3 regions of the Paenibacillus sp. Dod16 genome follow, and region 2 is predicted to be linked to each of the others. Evidence: riboswitches for the same ligand, from Rfam matches in the RefSeq annotation. Region 2 holds a riboswitch; each other region holds the start of a gene.
The links. A riboswitch is a leader RNA that binds a small molecule or an ion and turns the genes downstream of it on or off. The one in region 2 is predicted to bind ZMP and ZTP.
Positions count from the first base shown of each region.

Region 1: linked by a shared signal. The riboswitch ahead of rpiB (ribose 5-phosphate isomerase B) and the one ahead of purT (phosphoribosylglycinamide formyltransferase 2) in region 2 are both predicted to bind ZMP and ZTP.
Region 3: linked by a shared signal. The riboswitch ahead of ACPV3A_RS20445 (bifunctional 5,10-methylenetetrahydrofolate dehydrogenase/5,10-methenyltetrahydrofolate cyclohydrolase) and the one ahead of purT (phosphoribosylglycinamide formyltransferase 2) in region 2 are both predicted to bind ZMP and ZTP.

Region 1 is NZ_JBNDYG010000001.1:169,127-175,487, forward strand. Features, by position in the region: gene ACPV3A_RS00710 (L-threonylcarbamoyladenylate synthase) at 58-1,203, shown strand; gene ACPV3A_RS00715 (manganese efflux pump MntP family protein) at 1,286-1,849, shown strand; gene ACPV3A_RS00720 (low molecular weight protein arginine phosphatase) at 1,903-2,490, shown strand; ZMP/ZTP riboswitch at 2,582-2,663, shown strand; gene rpiB (ribose 5-phosphate isomerase B) at 2,778-3,242, shown strand; gene ACPV3A_RS00730 (TIGR01440 family protein) at 3,324-3,908, shown strand; gene glyA (serine hydroxymethyltransferase) at 3,999-5,249, shown strand; gene upp (uracil phosphoribosyltransferase) at 5,593-6,222, shown strand; gene wecB (non-hydrolyzing UDP-N-acetylglucosamine 2-epimerase) at 6,288-6,361, shown strand, end outside.
Region 2 is NZ_JBNDYG010000028.1:29,457-35,817, reverse strand. Features, by position in the region: gene ACPV3A_RS19605 (diguanylate cyclase domain-containing protein) at 1-1,242, shown strand, start outside; gene ACPV3A_RS19600 (YdcF family protein) at 1,509-2,141, shown strand; gene ACPV3A_RS19595 (ATP-binding protein) at 2,152-3,594, opposite strand; ZMP/ZTP riboswitch at 3,848-3,928, shown strand; gene purT (phosphoribosylglycinamide formyltransferase 2) at 4,012-5,172, shown strand; gene ACPV3A_RS19585 (MATE family efflux transporter) at 5,491-6,361, shown strand, end outside.
Region 3 is NZ_JBNDYG010000028.1:205,247-211,607, reverse strand. Features, by position in the region: gene ACPV3A_RS20465 (YolD-like family protein) at 1-113, shown strand, start outside; gene ACPV3A_RS20460 (CobW family GTP-binding protein) at 193-1,296, opposite strand; gene ACPV3A_RS20455 (TIGR03943 family putative permease subunit) at 1,296-2,270, opposite strand; gene ACPV3A_RS20450 (permease) at 2,368-3,309, opposite strand; ZMP/ZTP riboswitch at 3,468-3,547, shown strand; gene ACPV3A_RS20445 (bifunctional 5,10-methylenetetrahydrofolate dehydrogenase/5,10-methenyltetrahydrofolate cyclohydrolase) at 3,612-4,460, shown strand; gene ACPV3A_RS20440 (LacI family DNA-binding transcriptional regulator) at 4,758-5,750, shown strand; gene ACPV3A_RS20435 (glycoside hydrolase family 32 protein) at 5,932-6,361, shown strand, end outside.

The sequences.
Region 1 (6,361 bases), on a different contig from region 2:
TTTATATATTTCATATACAGAAAGTTTGGGATAGGAATGGAACAGAACGGGAATGGCATGGAGCCTAGCCAGCAGCGGGATAACGGCTTCCGCCAGGCTGCTCAAAAATCAACCCAAGTGTGGCATGTATCGAACTTGCTTTCCAGGGAGAGCTTGAGTTTGGAGAAAGAAGCGAAGCAGGCGCTGGAGGAAGCGGGGCAGGTGCTCGAGCGGGGCGGAACGGTGGCCTTTCCGACGGAAACAGTCTACGGGCTTGGTGCAGACGCCGGTAATACGGAAGCGGTCGAGCGTGTCTTTGCTGCGAAGGGCCGGCCGTCGGACAATCCATTAATCGTGCATATTTCGGAGCTTACTCAGCTTGACGGTTTGGTCCTTCATGTGAATGAGACGGAAAGGGCCTTGATGGCAAGGTTCTGGCCTGGGCCGCTATCACTGGTACTGCCCGTTAAACCGGGTGCTGTATCCCCTCGTGTGACGGCGGGGCTCGATACCGTTGCCGTGCGGATGCCGGATCACAACGTGGCGCTGGCCTTGATCAGTGCCGCCGGGCGTCCGCTGGCTGCGCCGAGCGCGAACCGTTCCGGTCGGCCAAGCCCTACGCTGGCCAGCCATGTCCTGGAGGATTTGGCCGGGGCGATCGACGGCGTCCTCGACGGCGGCCCTGCCGGGGTGGGCGTCGAGTCGACGGTGGTGCAAGTCGGCGAAGACGGCGCCGTCACGGTGCTCCGCCCGGGCGGCGTCACGGCCGAGCAGCTTGCCGCGGTTGCGGCAAGCGTGCGCATGGACCCGGCGCTGCATCGCGCCGCCGGGGAGGCGGAGAGCCCGGCGCCGCGCTCGCCGGGCATGAAATACACGCACTACGCACCGAAGGGTGCGATGTGCGTGGTGCAGGGCCCGCGTGCCGACGCCGTGTCGGCACGCATCGCGGCCGAGCTTGAGGCGGCTGCCCGGCGCGGGGAGGTGACCGGCGTGCTGTCGTTCGACGAGCGCATCGGTCACTACCGCGCGGACGTTGCCGTCTCGCTCGGCAGCCTGGCCGCGCCGGAGGAAGCGGCCCGCCGGCTGTACGCCGGCCTGCGCCGGTTCGATGACGAAGGCGCAACCTTCATCCTGGCCGAAGCGTGCCCGGAGCAGGGCCTCGGAGCAGCCGTCATGAACCGGCTGCTGAAGGCCGCGGGACACCACATCATCGACGTGAATTAAAGCAGCCGCATGAACGCTGTTGGCATCATTTACCCCTTGTCCGCATATGGTGTACAAGACCATGGGACTTGGGGGAATGGGCATGCTGGAGGCGTCTGTCCAATCGGGACAGCTTGCGGCGATTCTGCTGATGGCAATTGCACTCGGGCTAGACGCATTTTCGCTTGGAATCGGAGTTGGAATGAGAGGCGGTATGCGCTTAGGCCATATGCTGGGCATCAGCTTCATGATCGCGTTGTTTCACATGCTGATGCCGCTGCTGGGCTTATTTGCCGGCCGCTACGTTGGCATGTTACTGGGCCACGTCACAGGGCTTGCTGCCGGCGGGCTGCTGCTTTTACTGGGCGGGCATATGATGTATAACGCCCTGCGGGGCGGAGAAGGGCAGCGAATACATCCTACCGCATTTTTAGGCATGCTGCTGTTTTCGTTTAGCGTCAGCATCGACTCCTTCTCGGTAGGCGTTTCGCTCGGAATGTTTGTGGATGATGTGCTGTTAATCGTAATTTCCTTCGGGGTCGTGGGCGGTTTGCTGTCCATTCTCGGTTTGCTGCTTGGCCGTCAGGTAAGCAATAAGCTGGGGGAGTACGGTGAAATGCTGGGCGGACTGATTTTGGTTATCTTTGGCACCATGTTTATTTTTTGACGCAATATTTGTTACAATAGCCCCAAAGAACCTACGAACGGGAGGAACGGACCGTGAAAAATATACTGTTTGTCTGCACGGGAAATACCTGCCGCAGTCCAATGGCGGAAGGCATGCTGCGCAAGCTTGCCAAACAACGGGGCATTCCGCTGGAAACGAAGTCCGCCGGCGTCTCGGCCGTGGACGGAATGCCGGTGTCCCATCATGCGGAATCCATCCTGCGAGACCAGGATATCCAGGAACGCTTGGTGTCCAAGCCGTTGACCGCGAACCTGGTGGAATGGGCGGATCTGATTCTGACGCTGACCCAGTCGCATAAGCAGTATGCTATAAGGCAGTTCCCGCACGCCGCAGACAAGATGCACACGCTGAAAGAGTTTGTTGAGGATGACCGCCGGGTGCTGGACGATCTGCGGGAGCAGGATAGTCTGTATGCAGCGCTTGAGCTGGCCAGATCTCTGGGCCACGATGTCAGCGACCGTGACCGGGAGCGTCTGATCGAGCTGCGTCAGCGCATCCCGAGCTTCGATATCTCCGATCCTTTCGGAGGCTCGCGGGAGGAATATGAAGCGACGGCCGCAGAGATACGGACAGCGTTGTTCCGTCTTTTGGACAAGCTGGAAGCGGATCGACATAATTAAGTCTAGCTTTTAGAGATATAAAGCCTGCCATTGGGCTAAAAAGCCACTTGCCTTTCGCATGGTATTGCTTTAAGATGAAGTTGAAAAACAAATGATCCGGTGTAACTGGCGACGAAGTGGATGAAACCACGATGGAGCATCGGAATATACGGCCGGTCGCCTGGGCAAAGAGCATTTGGAGCACAATACGTGCGCCGACTGCTCTTTTTTCGTCTTTTGCGCCCGATTTGGGTTATAATGAAACAAGCTAAAACGCAAAAGCGAACATACGAGGGGGTTTTTCATAGATGAAAATTGCATTGGGTACGGATCATGCCGGCATTCGTCTGAAAGAGGAAATCGTGGGAGTCATTCGGGGTCTTGGACACGAGGTGGAGGATCTGGGCTGCGGCTGTTCCGACTCCGTGGATTATCCCGATTATGCCCTTCCGGTGTGCGAGAAGGTCGTCTCGGGTGAAGCGGACCGCGGCATTCTGATCTGCGGTACGGGGATCGGCATGAGCATTGCGGCCAACAAGGTGCCGGGCATTCGCTGCGCGCTGACACATGATGTGTTCTCAGCTAAAGCGACGCGCGAGCATAACGACAGCAACGTGATTGCGCTGGGTGAGCGTGTCGTCGGTCCCGGACTTGCTGCCGAAATCGTCAGCGCATGGCTGACGACGGATTTCAGTCATGGCGAGCGCCATGTCGGCCGCGTGAACAAGATCAAGGCCATCGAGGAGCGTTACCTGAAGAATGAATCGCGATAAGTGAACGCGTAATACAGCTGCGGCTATCGTGATATGGGATTGAAGCATCTTCTGTGAAAAAATCATCGGGAGGACTGTGACATGACGGATATCTCCAAGGTTTCCTTGAACGAACAGACAGCGCGTATTGTCCGCGAACTGGCCGAAGCGGCCGATTTAGGCCCGGGTAAAGTGCTGGTCATCGGAGCCAGCACCAGTGAAGTGGTTGGACGCCGAATCGGTACGGGCGGCGCTCTTGAAACGGCGCAGCAGCTTCTCCAGGGCATTGCCGCGGTTCAAGCGGAATTCGGTTTCGCGGTGGCCTATCAATGCTGTGAGCATCTGAACCGTGCGCTTGTCATGGAACGCGAGCTGCTCGAGCGGCTGGGCTTGACGGAAGTGGCGGCAGTTCCCATTCCGGGTGCGGGCGGGTCGATGGCTTCTGCAGCTTACCGCAGCATGAAGGAGCCCTGCCTTGCGGAATCGATTGAAGCCCATGCGGGTGTCGATATCGGCGAGACGCTGATCGGCATGCATTTGCGGAGAGTGGCGGTTCCATTCCGGCCGACCGAGCGTTATATCGGGGAGGCGCGCGTAACTGCGGCTTATACCCGCCCCAAGCTGATCGGCGGAGAACGTGCGGTGTACCGACTCGAGCAGAGGGATGATTCCACGCTGTGCGATTGATTCGAATGAGAACTCGCTTTTTCAATGATGACAACTTGTAGTTTTAAGTTTGCAAGAAAAAATAACGATGGATTATGGGAGGATATGAACATGATGGAACATTTGCGGAAGAGTGACCCGGCTGTATTGGAAGCGATGGATTTGGAGCTGAAGCGTCAACGCAGCAACATTGAGCTGATTGCCTCTGAGAATATTGTCAGCGAAGCGGTTATGGAAGCAATGGGGACGGTGCTGACGAATAAATATGCGGAAGGCTACCCTGGCAAACGCTATTACGGTGGCTGTGAGCGTGTGGATATCGTGGAAGATATCGCCCGTGACCGCGCCAAAGAATTGTTCGGAGCCGAGCATGCCAACGTTCAGCCGCACTCCGGTGCCCAAGCGAACATGGCGGTATATTTGGCGGCCTTGAAGCCTGGAGATACCGTGCTCGGCATGAACCTGGCCCATGGCGGCCATTTGACTCACGGAAGCCCGGTTAACGCTTCCGGCCTTCTGTACAATTTCGTTGCCTACGGCGTGCAAGAAGACACGTTCCTTATCGATTACGACGAAGTCCGCAAAGCGGCATTCAAGCATCGCCCTCGTCTGATCGTGGCGGGTGCAAGTGCCTATCCTCGCATTATTGATTTTGAAAAGCTGGCTGCCATCGCCAATGACGTAGGCGCGTTGTTCATGGTCGACATTGCTCATATTGCAGGACTCGTTGCGGCAGGTCTTCATCCGAATCCGGTTCCGCATGCCCATTTTGTAACGACAACGACGCATAAGACGCTTCGCGGACCTCGCGGCGGTATGATTCTGTGCAAAAAGGCTTGGGCGCAAGCGATCGATAAAGCGGTATTCCCCGGCTCCCAAGGCGGCCCGCTCATGCATGTGATTGCTTCCAAAGCCGTTGCGCTTGGCGAAGCCTTGGATCCGTCTTTCAAGACGTATGCAGAGAATGTCGTGAAGAACGCGAAAGTGCTGGCCGATACCCTGATCGAGGAAGGCCTGAACATCGTTTCCGGCGGAACCGATAACCACCTGATGCTGGTGGATACCCGTAATCTGGACATCACCGGCAAAGACGCGGAGAAGGTTCTGGACTCGATCGGGATTACCGTGAACAAGAATGCCATCCCGTTTGATCCGACCAGCCCGTTCGTAACGAGCGGTATCCGTATTGGTACCCCTGCGGTTACTTCCCGCGGTATGGATGAGCAAGCGATGGTGAACATCGCGAAAATTATCGCCATGACATTGAAGCAGCCGAAAGACGAGGCAACGCTCGAAAAAGCAGGCCGTTTGGTGGCTGAGCTTACCGATCAATATCCTCTCTATGCTGAAATGAAATATTAATCACAGTTTCCTTCGCGTAAGAAGCCTATGATATAAGGACCCCGCCTGATGCAGGTGGGGTCCTTTTAGGAGCTATGAACATTCTGGCCAGATTGCTATGCTCTCATTTTCCCAGTCAGGTCCTTTCGCGGTTAGCATCAATATAGGCGAGAATGGAAAACCTAGGTTCAGGGCAGAAGAAGATCCGATTCCGTTATAAGGTCAAAAACTCATGGAATAAAACATGACTCGTGCAGGTGTCAATTGACTAGAGGGAATGATATAATAGACAGGATTTATGGAGCTCACAAATATTTACGCCCATATTGAAATAACATTTGTACTCAAACCGGAGGGACCAGACATGGGAAAATTGGTGATTTGTGATCACCCGTTGATTCAACACAAACTTACATTTATCCGCGATATGCGGACTAACACAAAAGACTTTCGCGAATTGGTAGACGAAGTCGCGACTTTGATGGCTTATGAAATTACGCGGGAGGTTCCTCTTGAATCGATATCCGTGCAGACGCCGGTAGCTGAAACCCAAGGGAAAGTCATTTCCGGCCGCATGCTCGGCTTGGTTCCGATCCTGCGCGCCGGTCTGGGCATGCTGGACGGCGTTGTGAAGCTGCTTCCAGCGGCAAAGGTAGGGCATGTCGGATTGTTCCGTGACCCCGAAACGCTTCAGCCTGTAGAATATTATACGAAGCTTCCAACCGATGTGACGGAACGGGAATTGATCGTCATTGATCCGATGCTCGCGACGGGCGGATCCGCTATCGCTGCGATCGACGTGCTGAAGAAACGCGGCTGTACCCAGATCAAGATGATGAACCTCGTGGCTGCACCGGAAGGTGTGAAGGCTGTCCATGATGCCCACCCGGACGTGGACATTTATGTTGCTGCTCTCGATGAGGGTCTTAACGACCATGGTTACATCGTACCGGGCCTTGGTGATGCAGGGGATCGGCTGTACGGCACGAAATAAGAGCCAAGCCAGTCACTCGTACGTCTTGAATATTTGAAAACAAGCAAAGAGGGGTATTTTCAAACATGTCAAAAGTGAAAGTGATGACGATATTTGGGGTCCGCCCCGAAGCCATCAAGATGGCGCCGCTAATTCTAGA
Region 2 (6,361 bases):
ACTTCGAAGCAAGTCATGGAGCTTGCCGGCTGGTTATCTGCCCAGGCCGAAGATTATACGTACCACAGTTCTGAACTCAGTGCCGAATATGAACCCGCTAAAGCTTATAAGGATATCGCATCAGGTGTATTGTATCTCGCTTTGTCACCAGGCCAACAAAATTATGTCATGTGGTTCAGGCCCGAGGTTGTTCAAATTGTGGATTGGGCCGGCGATCCGGCCAAAGCCATTATCCAAGAGGAGGATAAGGTCCGTTTATCTCCGCGTAAATCTTTCGAGAAATGGAGACAAGTGGTTGAGGGGACCTCATATTCTTGGAAGTCACAGGAGTTAAGCGTTCTCCCGCAATTGAAGTCGATCGTTCGCAAGCAGACGGATGATCAATTAAGGCAAGCAAAAGAACAGGCCATACAGAATGCGAGAATTTTCAGAGAGAACGAAGAACGGTACCTGCAGCTCATGGGCCTGTCGCCTGTCGCTTTCTTGTCACTGACAACGGCAGGTACCATTATGTATTGCAATGTGCAGGCCGAATCGCTGTTCGGTGCAAAGAAACCCGAAGAGCTGCTGCAGCTTGAGATATATAAGTTGGCTAGAGAAGATTCGCGAGTTGATCTGAGAGAGCAGATCAAACGGATGGAGCAGAATCAAACCCAGTTAGTATCCGGCAGCGGCAGGTTTGTTACGCTGGAGGGCAACGGGATCGAGCTTGAATTTATGCTGGCTGCTATTCATCAAGGGCGTAAATCCTACATTATGGTGATTCTGAGAGAAGGTACGGCGGAAGATGGCCCGGATCGGGTATACTCCGATGTGCTGGATCAGCTTCAAAATTATGTGACAACAGACCCGCTGACCGAACTGCCCAATCCGCTGACTTTTGAAAAAGAACTGTCGATGGACTGGGAGGAATGTGTTCAGAATAAGCTGCCTTTAGCCTTGATGATGGTCGATATTGACGACTTCCGGGTATATAATACCCTTCATGGTTTATATGGCGGTGATTTATGTTTGCAATGGATAGCCGATGCCCTGAAAATTATTGGCGAACCCTACGGAGCGTCCATATCACGCTACGGTGGCGGGACCTTTATCCTGAAGCTGAAAAACGAAAGCCCCGAACGTACCTATGAATTGGCTGAGAAGATACGCCTTGGCGTGCTTGCACTCAGCATTCCCAAGGATCGCTCGGCAGAGGATGGGTTTATGACCGTTAGCGTGGGGGCGGCATGCCCATGTTAAAGTTCACGGATTTGATCGCGGAGACGGAGAAAGCGATGCATATTGCCAAGAGCAAAGGGAAGAACAGAGTCACGCTGTATGGATATGATGCGGATTAAACGGTAGATTCGAGTTTGTGTTACTCTCGGTAGTGCTAGAATAAAAAAACGATAGTTGACAGCAAAGAAAGCCCGACGCTCTCAATAAGGGAGCAAGCAGGCTTTTTTTGCTGAAAATGATAGAATGGACACTAAGGGTAGATTAAGATTGGGCGCTGGGGGTGCAGCATGACACGAAATATGCCGGCAAGGGAAGCTCGGGGCAGAAGAAAGCGTACCGTGATTTATGTGTTGGGGGTATTCATTGGAATCCTGTTAATTTATACGCTGTATGTGGGCATCACCATTTGGAATTATGCGCAAAGAACAGCCAATATCCCGTCTGATGCAGCCATCGTGCTGGGGGCTGCTGTATGGGAAGGGAAGCCATCGCCTGTTTTTCAGGGACGCATTGATCATGCGCTATGGCTGTATGACCGGCAGTACGTAGACAAGCTGATATTTACAGGGGGACGCAGTTCGGAGGATGAACTTGCCGAATCGGATGTTGCCAGGCAGTATGCCATCGAGCATGGTGTTCCGGAGAGTGACATCCTTGTCGAGACGGCTTCGACGATCACGGAGCAGAATCTGCACTTTGCCAATAAGGTAGGAGATTCAGCAGGACTGTCCTCTTACCTCATTGTAAGTGACCCGCTGCATATGAAGCGGGCGATGATGATGGCGGAAGATATGGGATTGGAAGCCAATCCTTCGCCCGCAGCCCGGAGCGCGTATCAGAGCCTGAGAAGCAAAGTTCCTTTTCTAATCAGAGAAGTCTTTTATTACATCGGTTATCAACTGGCATCACCATTCCGATAATATGTATGCGTTATAAAGCCGGTAAATGGATCGTAAAGGTTGTCCCATGATTGGGTATGCTCTCTACATTCATCGTACCGCCATGATTATGAATAATGTTCTTGGTAATCATCAGTCCGAGTCCCGTCCCGGTGTCTTTGGTCGTAACAAAGGGCTGTCCCAGGGATTGGATTTGTTCCTGCGTCATGCCAATCCCTTCGTCCTGCACGATGATTCGAACCTCTTGAGCGTTGTGCAAAATGTCCAAGGTAATGGTTCCCCCTTGATTCATCGCTTCCATGGCATTTTTCAGCAGATTGATGAACACTTGCTTGAGCTGGTTTACTTCACCCTGAACGAAGACCGGTGCCATCGGATAATGAGGGATGATCTCGATATTTTTGAGGGCTGCTTGAACCTTCATAAGGGTAATGATCTGTTCCATAATGGCAAACACGTCGATGGGTCCGCTGACATGAACGCTCTGCGGTTTCGAGAGCACCAGGAGTTCATTGACAATGAGTTCGATGCGTTTGAGCTCCGATTCAATGATTTCAAAATAGAGCTCGTTGCTTCGTTCCGCAGATCGCAGCAATTTTACGAATCCGTTAATCGAAGTTAAGGGATTCCGAATTTCATGGGCAATGCCGGCGGCCAACTGGCCGGCGGTGGTCAGCTTCTCGGATTGCATCACGCGATCTTCTTCCATCTGCTGCTCTGTGATGTCCTTGAAGATTCCGACCGCCGCTTTTTCGCCTTCATAATTTATGATCAACGTGAATCCCGTGACCATTTTCTCCTGCCCGTCCAGACAGCGTATCAGATAATCGACGCTTCCGATCTCTCCGCTCTCGGCATATTTTGCCCTGCGTTTCATCAGTTTGTTATGGTGCGATGCGTCGACTACCACGTCGGTTGAAATCCCGAGGACGTCACGGGGATGCGCAGCATTAACAAGTCTGAGCGCGGCAGGATTAACATAGTGGACAATGCCTTTTTTTGTTATGAGTACGGATAAGGGGAGTCCTTCCAACAGCTGCAAAAACGAATTTTCCTTCTCGTTTAGCTTCTGTTCCTTCAGCTCCAGCTGCTTCATAAGTTGTCTCAGCAAGGTTCGATCTTCAAACTGTACCAAGCAGCCACGGAAATTCTGCGCCAGCTCCTCCTTAACGCTGATACGTACACTGAGGTATACTTCACGATCGGATGGATGGTGGTAAACATATTCAAACTGGGTTATGGATTGCTGTTGATCTTGAGTGGCTCTTGCGTTCCAAACCACTTGATTCAATAAGGCGCGAATGCTGCTATCTTCTTGTGGCGCCCCGGCAGTTAACTCCTGCTGTGAATATCCCAATAGATCACTTAGTGCCGAATTGACCTTAAGAATCGAACCATCAAGCGATATCATTGCCATTCCGATTACGGCTTGTTCAAAGGCAAAATCATGATTGGGGTTGGAATAGGGCAGCACAGCAAGTCTCCTTTCAAATATCTGACAGGAATGAATTTATCCATATTATATGTTGGACCCTATCATTCATCAATCCTTTAAAGCGATAGATCAATAACGAAATTTCTCGTTTTGGCGATAAATCCACCCTAAGAAGTGGCTTTCGCAATCGCTGAAGGATGCCATCGATATGCTGAAGTCTAAATCCTAATGTCGCCTTACGGTGATATTGCAATTAACGGGAAGATTAAGTATGATTTAAATAACAATGTATAGGTTTATGTGTAACTGGCGTAGCATGGGGGACCATGAGGGAGCACATAGATGACGACGGCCGTACGCCTGGGCAGAGGTAAGGGAAGCTTATTTCCCTTACCTCTTTATTATTTTCTGCTTTTTTATAAGTCTCTGAAACTACGAAAAGGGGATCAAACAACGATGTTAAAAACGAAGAAAATACTGCTGCTAGGATCGGGAGAACTGGGAAAAGAAGTCGTGATTGAGGCGCAGAGACTGGGTGTTGAAACCGTAGCGGTCGATCGTTATGCCGACGCTCCTGCCATGCAGGTTGCCGATCACAGCCATGTCATCGACATGCTGGATGGGGAGAAATTACGCGCAATCATCGAGCTGGAGAAGCCGGACCTGATCGTACCCGAAATCGAGGCGCTGGCTACTTCGGAGCTGATTAGGCTGGAGGAAGAGGGGTACCGGGTTATTCCTACTGCCAGAGCTGCGAAGCTTACGATGGATCGTGAAGGGATTCGCCGGTTAGCTTCCGAAGAATTGGGGCTGCCTACTGCGGACTATCGATTTGCCGATACTTATGAGGAGTTTAAACGGGCTGTTCTGGACATGGGTTTTCCGTGCGTAATTAAACCGCTGATGAGTTCCTCAGGCAAAGGCCAGAGTGTATGCCGCTGCGAAGGGGATATCGAGTCCTGCTGGAACATCGCGATGGAAGGCGGCCGCGTGCAGAACGGCAGAGTGATCATTGAGGAATTCATTACGTTCCAGTCAGAGATCACGCTTCTGACCGTTCGCTCCGTTAATGGAACAAGCTTCTGTGCGCCAATCGGTCATATTCAGGAGAGCGGGGACTATATCGAATCCTGGCAGCCGCACAACATGTCCGATGAGCAAATGGAGGAAGCTAAATATATTGCAAGGACGATTACCGACGAGCTTGGCGGATATGGATTGTTTGGTGTTGAATTGTTCCTTGCTGCGGATAAAGTGTATTTTAGCGAGGTGTCTCCGCGACCGCATGATACCGGCTTGGTTACCCTGGTAACGCAAAATTTATCTGAGTTCGCGCTTCACGTCCGTGCCATTCTTGGTTTTCCAATCCCGGAGATCGAATTAATAACGCCGGGAGCCAGCCGTCCGCTGAAAGCTGCGCGAGAGCTGGAGAACTACACAATTACCGGTGCCGAGCAAGCACTGGCTGTTCCGAATACGCAGCTGCGCATTTTTGGGAAACCGGTGACCAAGGTTGGAAGACGGGTCGCAGTTGCGTTGTCAACCGCCGGCACAGTAGAGGAAGCGCGTTCGCGTGCGAAGCAGGCTTTGGATGAGCTTGTTATTGAAGAAGCTTAATCATTACCGATTCTTAGGGTGGTGCATCCATAATCTCATGAAAAAAGATCAACCGATTTACCGGTTGATCTTTTTTTTATTGAAATGATTTCGCGGATCAAAATCCGGTATGAGCCGTTCTGACCATAGTGACTTAGTTTTGTTAGTGGTTTTGATGATAAATATGCAGAAATTTATGTTCTTTCATGATAAGATACACAAGAATACAAACGACCCTCACCCATTATAATGTTTTCAAAGTGCTGCTCTATAGGCTTTACGTTATATTATCTAATAAAAATATAGAGGAACGTTTAGTGACGGCATAGGAGAATCTACATGAGAGACATGACGCAAGGAAGTCCGATCAAGCTGATCATCATGTTTACGATCCCGCTTTTGATCGGAAATATTTTTCAACAATTTTATAATATGGCGGATACCCTGATCGTTGGGCGCACCATTGGTGTGAACGCACTAGCGGCCGTTGGCTCGACCGGCAGTATTTTGTTTTTTGTTATTGGCTTTGCCCAAGGCTTGACGGCAGGTTTATCCATCATAACGGCGCAGCGTTTTGGCGCCAAGGACATCGCGGGCGTTCGCAAAAGCGTGGGAACGAGTATATGGATTAGCCTTGTATTCACGGTTTTTCTGACCATTGTGAGTGTCATATTCACGAGGCCTGTCCTCGTCATGATGAACACGCCGGCAGAAATCTTGGATGATGCTTATTCGTACTTAATCGTGATTAATTGGGGTGTTGGGGCAGCCGTCCTGTTCAACCTGCTGGCGAACCTGCTCAGAGCGCTTGGGGACAGCCGGACACCGCTTCTATTCTTGGTGGTCGCAAGCATTCTGAATATCGTACTCGATCTGTTATTTATTCTCGTATTTAAGATGGGAGTAGCCGGAGCAGGGCTTGCCACGGTGGTATCGCAGCTGTTCTCCTGCCTGCTCTGCTTGTTATACATTCATAAAAAAGTTCCGCTTCTGCAATTCAAGAATGCTGATTGGTCCATCGATTGGACGTTTATACGCCGGCATATGTGGGTCGGTTTCCCGATGGGCTTCCAAGCCTCCATCATTGCAATCGGTGCCATCATTCTTCAGATTACGCTTAACGGTCTTGGGGCAACAGCCGTAGCCGCATATACTGCTGCTCAGAAGATTGACATGCTCGCTACGCAGCCCATGAGTTCCTTTGGCATTA
Region 3 (6,361 bases), 180 kb from region 2:
GACAAATCGATCAAATGGACTCCCGCACAGGGAAGGTGCACATGAAAGAGAATGGCGTCATTACGAAGGTTCCTTTTATGGACATTATGGAAGTGAATTATCCCAGGGACTAATCAGAATGATATCGAAAAAGGAGATCCTGCGAGGATCTCCTTTTCTATATCTCCGTCTATCTAACCATCCATCCAGCTGTCATTGCACCACGCCACTGAGCAAGCCTTCCCACTCCTGAACCATGCGATTTTTATCCAGACGATGGCCAATCAGCGTAAGATATCCGCGTTTCAGCTGCAGCGTGCTTGGCTTACATTCAAGCTCTGAACCCGCCCACTGAACTAGAGAGGGACCCGTCGAGAGATGGATGTAACCTTTTGCCCGAATCAGGCTGGGGCCAAGTGCAGAGAGAAAAGTTTCGATCACGCTCAACTGAAGCGGGAAGGGGGATGGAGCAGATAAGGTCAAGGTATCCATGCCCGTGAAGGATGTGCTGCTGTGTCCGGACTCTTCTCCGTGCAGATGGCTATGATGGTCATTGGCAGATCTCTCTGGCTGGTGGTGCGCATGCTTGCTGTGATCATCAGTCAACGCTTTGTCTTGCGTACGATCCGCAAGATCTTCTGGCTTCCATTGCGATGTTGGAAACGAATGGCTCGGGTCATTAGAGGGCTCAAGCTGATGCTGAAGCGTCGAAAACACTTCATTCTCATCCAAACGGCTATAGTCGGTTACGGACAGACTTGCCGTCGTGTTTATTTTTCTAATGGAGGTCATGACTTTGTTGATCTGTTTATCGTCGCAGTCCCCCGCCTTATTAAGGATGATCATATCCGCGAAGCTGATTTGTCCCCGCAGGGTACGCACCAGCTCACGACTGGATGCAAAGAAGCTGTTGTACTCGAGAAATTTGCTGCAGTCGGCCAAGGCAATTTTGCGCTGGATTGAGATTCGATCAGCCAGGGACGGATCCTGCAGATCCTCAAGAATCTGTTCAGGATTCGCCACGCCGGTCGTTTCGATGAATATGAGATCCGGCTTCTGATCTAACAGGGTTTGTAATGCTTGACCCAGCTCGTCTCGCCTGGTGCAGCAGATGCATCCGTCGAGCAGCTTCTCAATCGGAAGATCGGGGATTTGGCCGGAAACCGTATCGCCATCCACATCTTGTTCGCCCATCTCATTCATAAGCACGGCGGTTCTCCACTGCCGCTTGGCGGCATATTCCAGCAGTCTGAGCAGCAGCGTGGTTTTGCCGCTTCCCAAAAATCCGCTAATCAATACAACGGGTATCTTGTTCATTAATTGATCTCCTCCTTGGTCTCGTTATCATTCGAATACAGCTCGTCAAACTCCGCGACGGAGTCCGGATTCGTGAAAATGTAAGGGGATGCCGGCTGCTCGATCGGCTGAATCTGCTCCGCTTGAATTTGCAGAGTCTCTTTACCTTTCAAGGTGGCGACCTGGATCGTGCCATCAATCTGGACCCACGTATCATCAGCGAACGACGCAGCATTCGTGCCGCGCACAAGAACCCCGAACGGTACGGCGTCTGCCGTGCAGCACATCACGAGGAATCGGCTGACGGCAAAGGTATCCTCATTCATCTGTCCGTCGCGGAAGACGAAACCTTGCACCGAGATGGTTTTTCCTTGAAAATGCTCTTTGTACATATCCATGGCCCCGACGGTTTCCGAGAAAATGTCCGGTTCCACCTTAATGACGGGCAGCGTATATAAGCGCTTGGCAAGCTCTGCAAACTCCACACTATAGATGTCCTTGGCAACGAATCGTTCGTTCAGAGCAATATTTTCTTCTGCTCCTTGATCCATGCCGGGTAATTGCTTATCCGTGCCTAAAAAGGCGGACGTGTTGCGGTCATCGGTTTTACGCCGTACATCGGGATTCGGATAGGTGTAGATCATTCCTTTTTTGGCTGCCATATCGCTGCCCAGGGCTTGGTCCGGCAGGAGCAGGCCAAACAGCAGCGGCACCGTGAATAACCCGTATACCGTTACGTTTTTGACAAGGCCGGTAGGCAGGGGACGCTCGCAATCACACACCTCTCCGGAATCGCCCGCAAGGGAATGCCACATCATCCCGAATGCAATGAACAACAACGGAACCGGGCAGAGAAGCAGCAGGGTCTGCATATGAGGCGCAAGGTAATACTCGAGCGAATCTGAAGCATTCAGATGCATGATATAAGCGGCGAGAGCCGCAACAAGCAGCGACCGGAGCGTATAGTGAATCCGTATCCTCAAACTGGACTTCATCCTCCCAATCACCTCCAATCTCAAGCGGATACCTGTTGATCCTAAACGGTCCCGGTAATCTCGTTTGGTTTTTCGTCAATCTTTCATCCTTAGGCAGCTATCCACCCAAAAGAGCGTTGACGGCTACAGAGCCGATGAAGACAAGCGTCATCACCAGCAGGCTTAAACCGATCACGAATTTGGTCTTAAAGGTAGTCGACAGCATGAGCAAGCTTTTGAAATCCAGCATCGGGCCGAGCACGAGGAAGGATACGAGCGGACCTACGGACCCCATCATGAACAGGTAAGATGCGGTGGGACCGTTCCCCAATGCCAGCAGCTCTTCTCTAGGAATGAAGGATTGGATGCAGGCTGTCAGGAATGCGCCAAGAACCAGGTATTTGCCCATTTCGAGCAATTCGTCTCCGGCGTGGACAAACAGGCTTCTCCAGGTTTTGGGATGCTCGTGCAGCTTGCGTTCACCAACGGCGGAATCTTGTTCGGAAAACTCTTGTAAGGAACGCTTGAGCGGGTTGTTCCTTGAAAAAACATAGACAAGCAAACCTACCGTTACCGCGACTGCAAAAGCCAGTCCCATCCGGCCGATCGTCACTTCGGGATGCGAATGGAAGGCCATGGTCGTTGCAGCGAACACAATGGGGTTCAGGATAGGTCCGCTGAGAATAAAGGTTACAGCGATGTAGGCAGGCATCCCCTTGAGCATCAGCCTTCGAACGACCGGGATCATCCCGCATTCACAGATGGGAAACACGATCCCCAGCATGGAAGCGAACAGGACGCCGATGACCGGATTTTTGGGCGTGATCCGACGCACCCACTGTTCTTTAACGAACAGCTGAAGAAGGGACGACAGCAGCACTCCAAGCAGCACAAAAGGAAGCGCCTCAAGGAAAATGCCCGTAAAAACCGTTTTTACCTGCTGTATATCACGGCTTGATATTAGACTTGAATCGTTCTGCAGCCATATCGTCAAGACCGGTATCACGAAGACAAGCGGAATCATGAAGGGCAGCATTTTGAAGATTACCGGATATTTCATTCAGGCCTCCTGGAGCGAATTGTTCTTAGGACATTCTATGCTTGTACCATCGGCAACATACTAGATTCTTGTAAATTAATCAAAAAGATTACGATTTAATATGTCAACTTCATGATCGGTAGCGCGAAGTGCAAAGTCGTGGTATATTTAAAAAAAAGTTATCTGTGTGTTACTGGCGTAGCTTGGGGTACCAAGAGGGAGCACATAGGATCATATGCCGTACGCCTGGGCAAGAGGTAAGGAGACGATCAGTCGCCTTGCCTCTTTATGTTTTTAATACAATGGCGAAGGAGCGGATTAGCATGAGTAAGGAACCCGTAATTTTGGATGGAAAAAAGGTATCCGATGATATTAAGGCAAAGCTGGCGGTGAAGGTACAGGAATTGAAGCAGCACGGGATAACGCCTTGTCTGGCAACGATTCTGGTTGGCGATGATCCTGCTTCTGCGACCTATGTGCGGATGAAGGGAAATGCTTGCGAGCGGCTTGGCATCATATCCAAGAAAGTGGTGCTGGAGACATCGACCTCGACTGAGGAGCTGATCGCCGCGATACAAGAGCTGAACGAGGATCCGAATGTCCACGGTATTCTGCTGCAGCATCCGGTGCCGCATCATATCGATGAACGGGCGGCTTTTGATGCCATAGCCATTGAAAAAGACGTGGATGGAGTAACCACGCTCGGTTTCTCGCAAAATGCGTTTGGTTTTGCCGATTATCCGTCTTGTACGCCTGCCGCGATTATTTCGATTATGGATTATTATGATCTGCCGATCGAAGGGAAGCATGCCGTGGTGGTCGGACGCAGTCCGATTCTGGGTAAGCCGGTATCGATGATGCTGCTCAATCGCAATGCTACCGTTACGATCTGCCACTCGAGAACGAGGAACCTCGGGGAGCTTGTGTCCCAGGCGGATATCGTGGTTGCGGCCGTAGGCAAACCTAATTTCATTCAAGGGAGCTGGATTAAGCCGGGTGCCGTTGTATTGGATGCCGGCTACAATAAAGGGAATATCGGCGACTGCGATTATGAAGCCTGCGCGAAGGTGGCATCTGCGATTACACCGGTACCGGCAGGTGTCGGCCCCGTTACGATTGCTACATTGCTGAAGCATACCGTCGAATCGGCCGAGCGAACCGTGCAAGACTAAAGGAAAGCCACAGACCATTTGCATATGAATTAAGATGCGCCCATGAATAAATCCCCTTCGAATCGGTTCATTCCTAATAAGAGTTCTGGAGCTTGGAAAAGATATGGCTCCTGCCATAATAGGCTTGGAGTCTCCATTTCACGGATGCCTGGACGTCATGGTATAGTTAGGAAAAAGCGAAAACGAAGGGGAGAGATTCATGCACAAACGAAACAGGATCCATTGTGCTGCCCAACTAGGAGCTGTGGAGGACCATCTGTTCGTTGCAGCGCCGCAAGCGGCTCCCGGGAGCACCGAATGAAGAACACGATTGCAGATATTGCCAAAAAAGCCGGGGTTGCCAAAAGCACGGTCTCCCGTTTCTTAAACGGAGGTTCCGTCAGCAATGCAACACGCCAAAAAATTGAGCTGGTCATTCAGGAAACCGGTTATATTCCGAATTCGTTTGCACAGAGCTTGAAAGCGAAGAAAACCAGCATGATCGGCACCATTGTACCGCGTCTGGATTCATTCTCAGCATCGCAGACCGTTGCCGGCATGGATGAAGAATTAAGGAAACACGGTTATCAGCTTCTTATTATCAATGCAAGCCAGGACTTATCCAGGGAGATTGAAGCGCTGTATGATCTCGCCAGGCAAAAAATATCTGGCATTATTTTATTTGCGACTCAAGTGACGGATACCCATCTTGCCGCGATTCAAGAGATCGGCATCCCTGTCATCCTGTTAGGACAGCAGCATAAGGATGTTCACAGCATGATTTATAACGACTATGCCGCGGGTTATGACATGGGCCGGTATGTGCTGTCCAAGGGACATCGCCATATTGCCTATATCGGGGTGACGGAACAAGACGTTGCTGTCGGAGTTCAGCGGAAGGAAGGGTTTCTGAAAGCGGTAAGCGAGGATAGTGAGGCGAAAGCGGATCTCTATGAGAGTGGATTTAAGATGTCGGATGGTGTAAAGACCGCATGGTCCATTTTTGAGTCGAACCGAACGCTGCCAACTGCCGTGGTTTGCGCTACTGACAATATCGCGTTAGGCGTTATGAAAGCGGCTCATATGAAGGGCATTCAAATTCCGAACGAACTCTCCGTTACCGGATTTGGCGGATACGACGTAACCGAGGTGATTCATCCTGGATTGACAACGGTTAAATATGGATATTCCCAAGCGGGCCATCTCGCCGCACAGCATATAATGAAGCTGGTCAACGACGAGCCTGTGGATTTCCTGACGGTTATGAGCTGCGATATGATTCATCGCGAAAGCGTTGACAATCTAAAATAGGTATTTTATACTGAAAATAACGGAACCGGTTCCAATACTGCTTTTGCCTGGTATTGGAGCTGAGTTCATTATTTTTACTCCTGATTGGAACCGGTTCCACCATAGGTGAGTTAGGCTGATGTTCACGCATAGCATGATCAGTTAGATTTTTTTAGTAAGCCCATTTATAAGGAGAAGAGATATGGACAGAGAACTGAAATACCGACGCCTGGATCAGGCTTCTCCCGAAGAGCTTTCCTCCTTAAAGGAGAAAGTGAAATTAAGCGAATGGAGGCAGAGGTTTCACATACAGCCCATCATGGGCTTGCTGAATGACCCTAACGGGTTTTCTTATTATAACGGGGAATATCACTTATTTTATCAATGGTTTCCGCTGGGTACGTATCACGGCTTGAAATACTGGTACCATACATCCTCGAAAGACCTCGTGCATTGGCAAAACCAAGGCATCGCCATTGAACCTGGCCACCCGCAGGATGCTTATGGCGCTTACTCGGGCAGCGGAATCGTGAAAGACGACAAACTGTATCTGATGTATACCGGAAATGCCCGGGATGAGGAATGGAACAGGCAATCTTATCAATGCATGGCCGTGATGAACCGCGATGGAT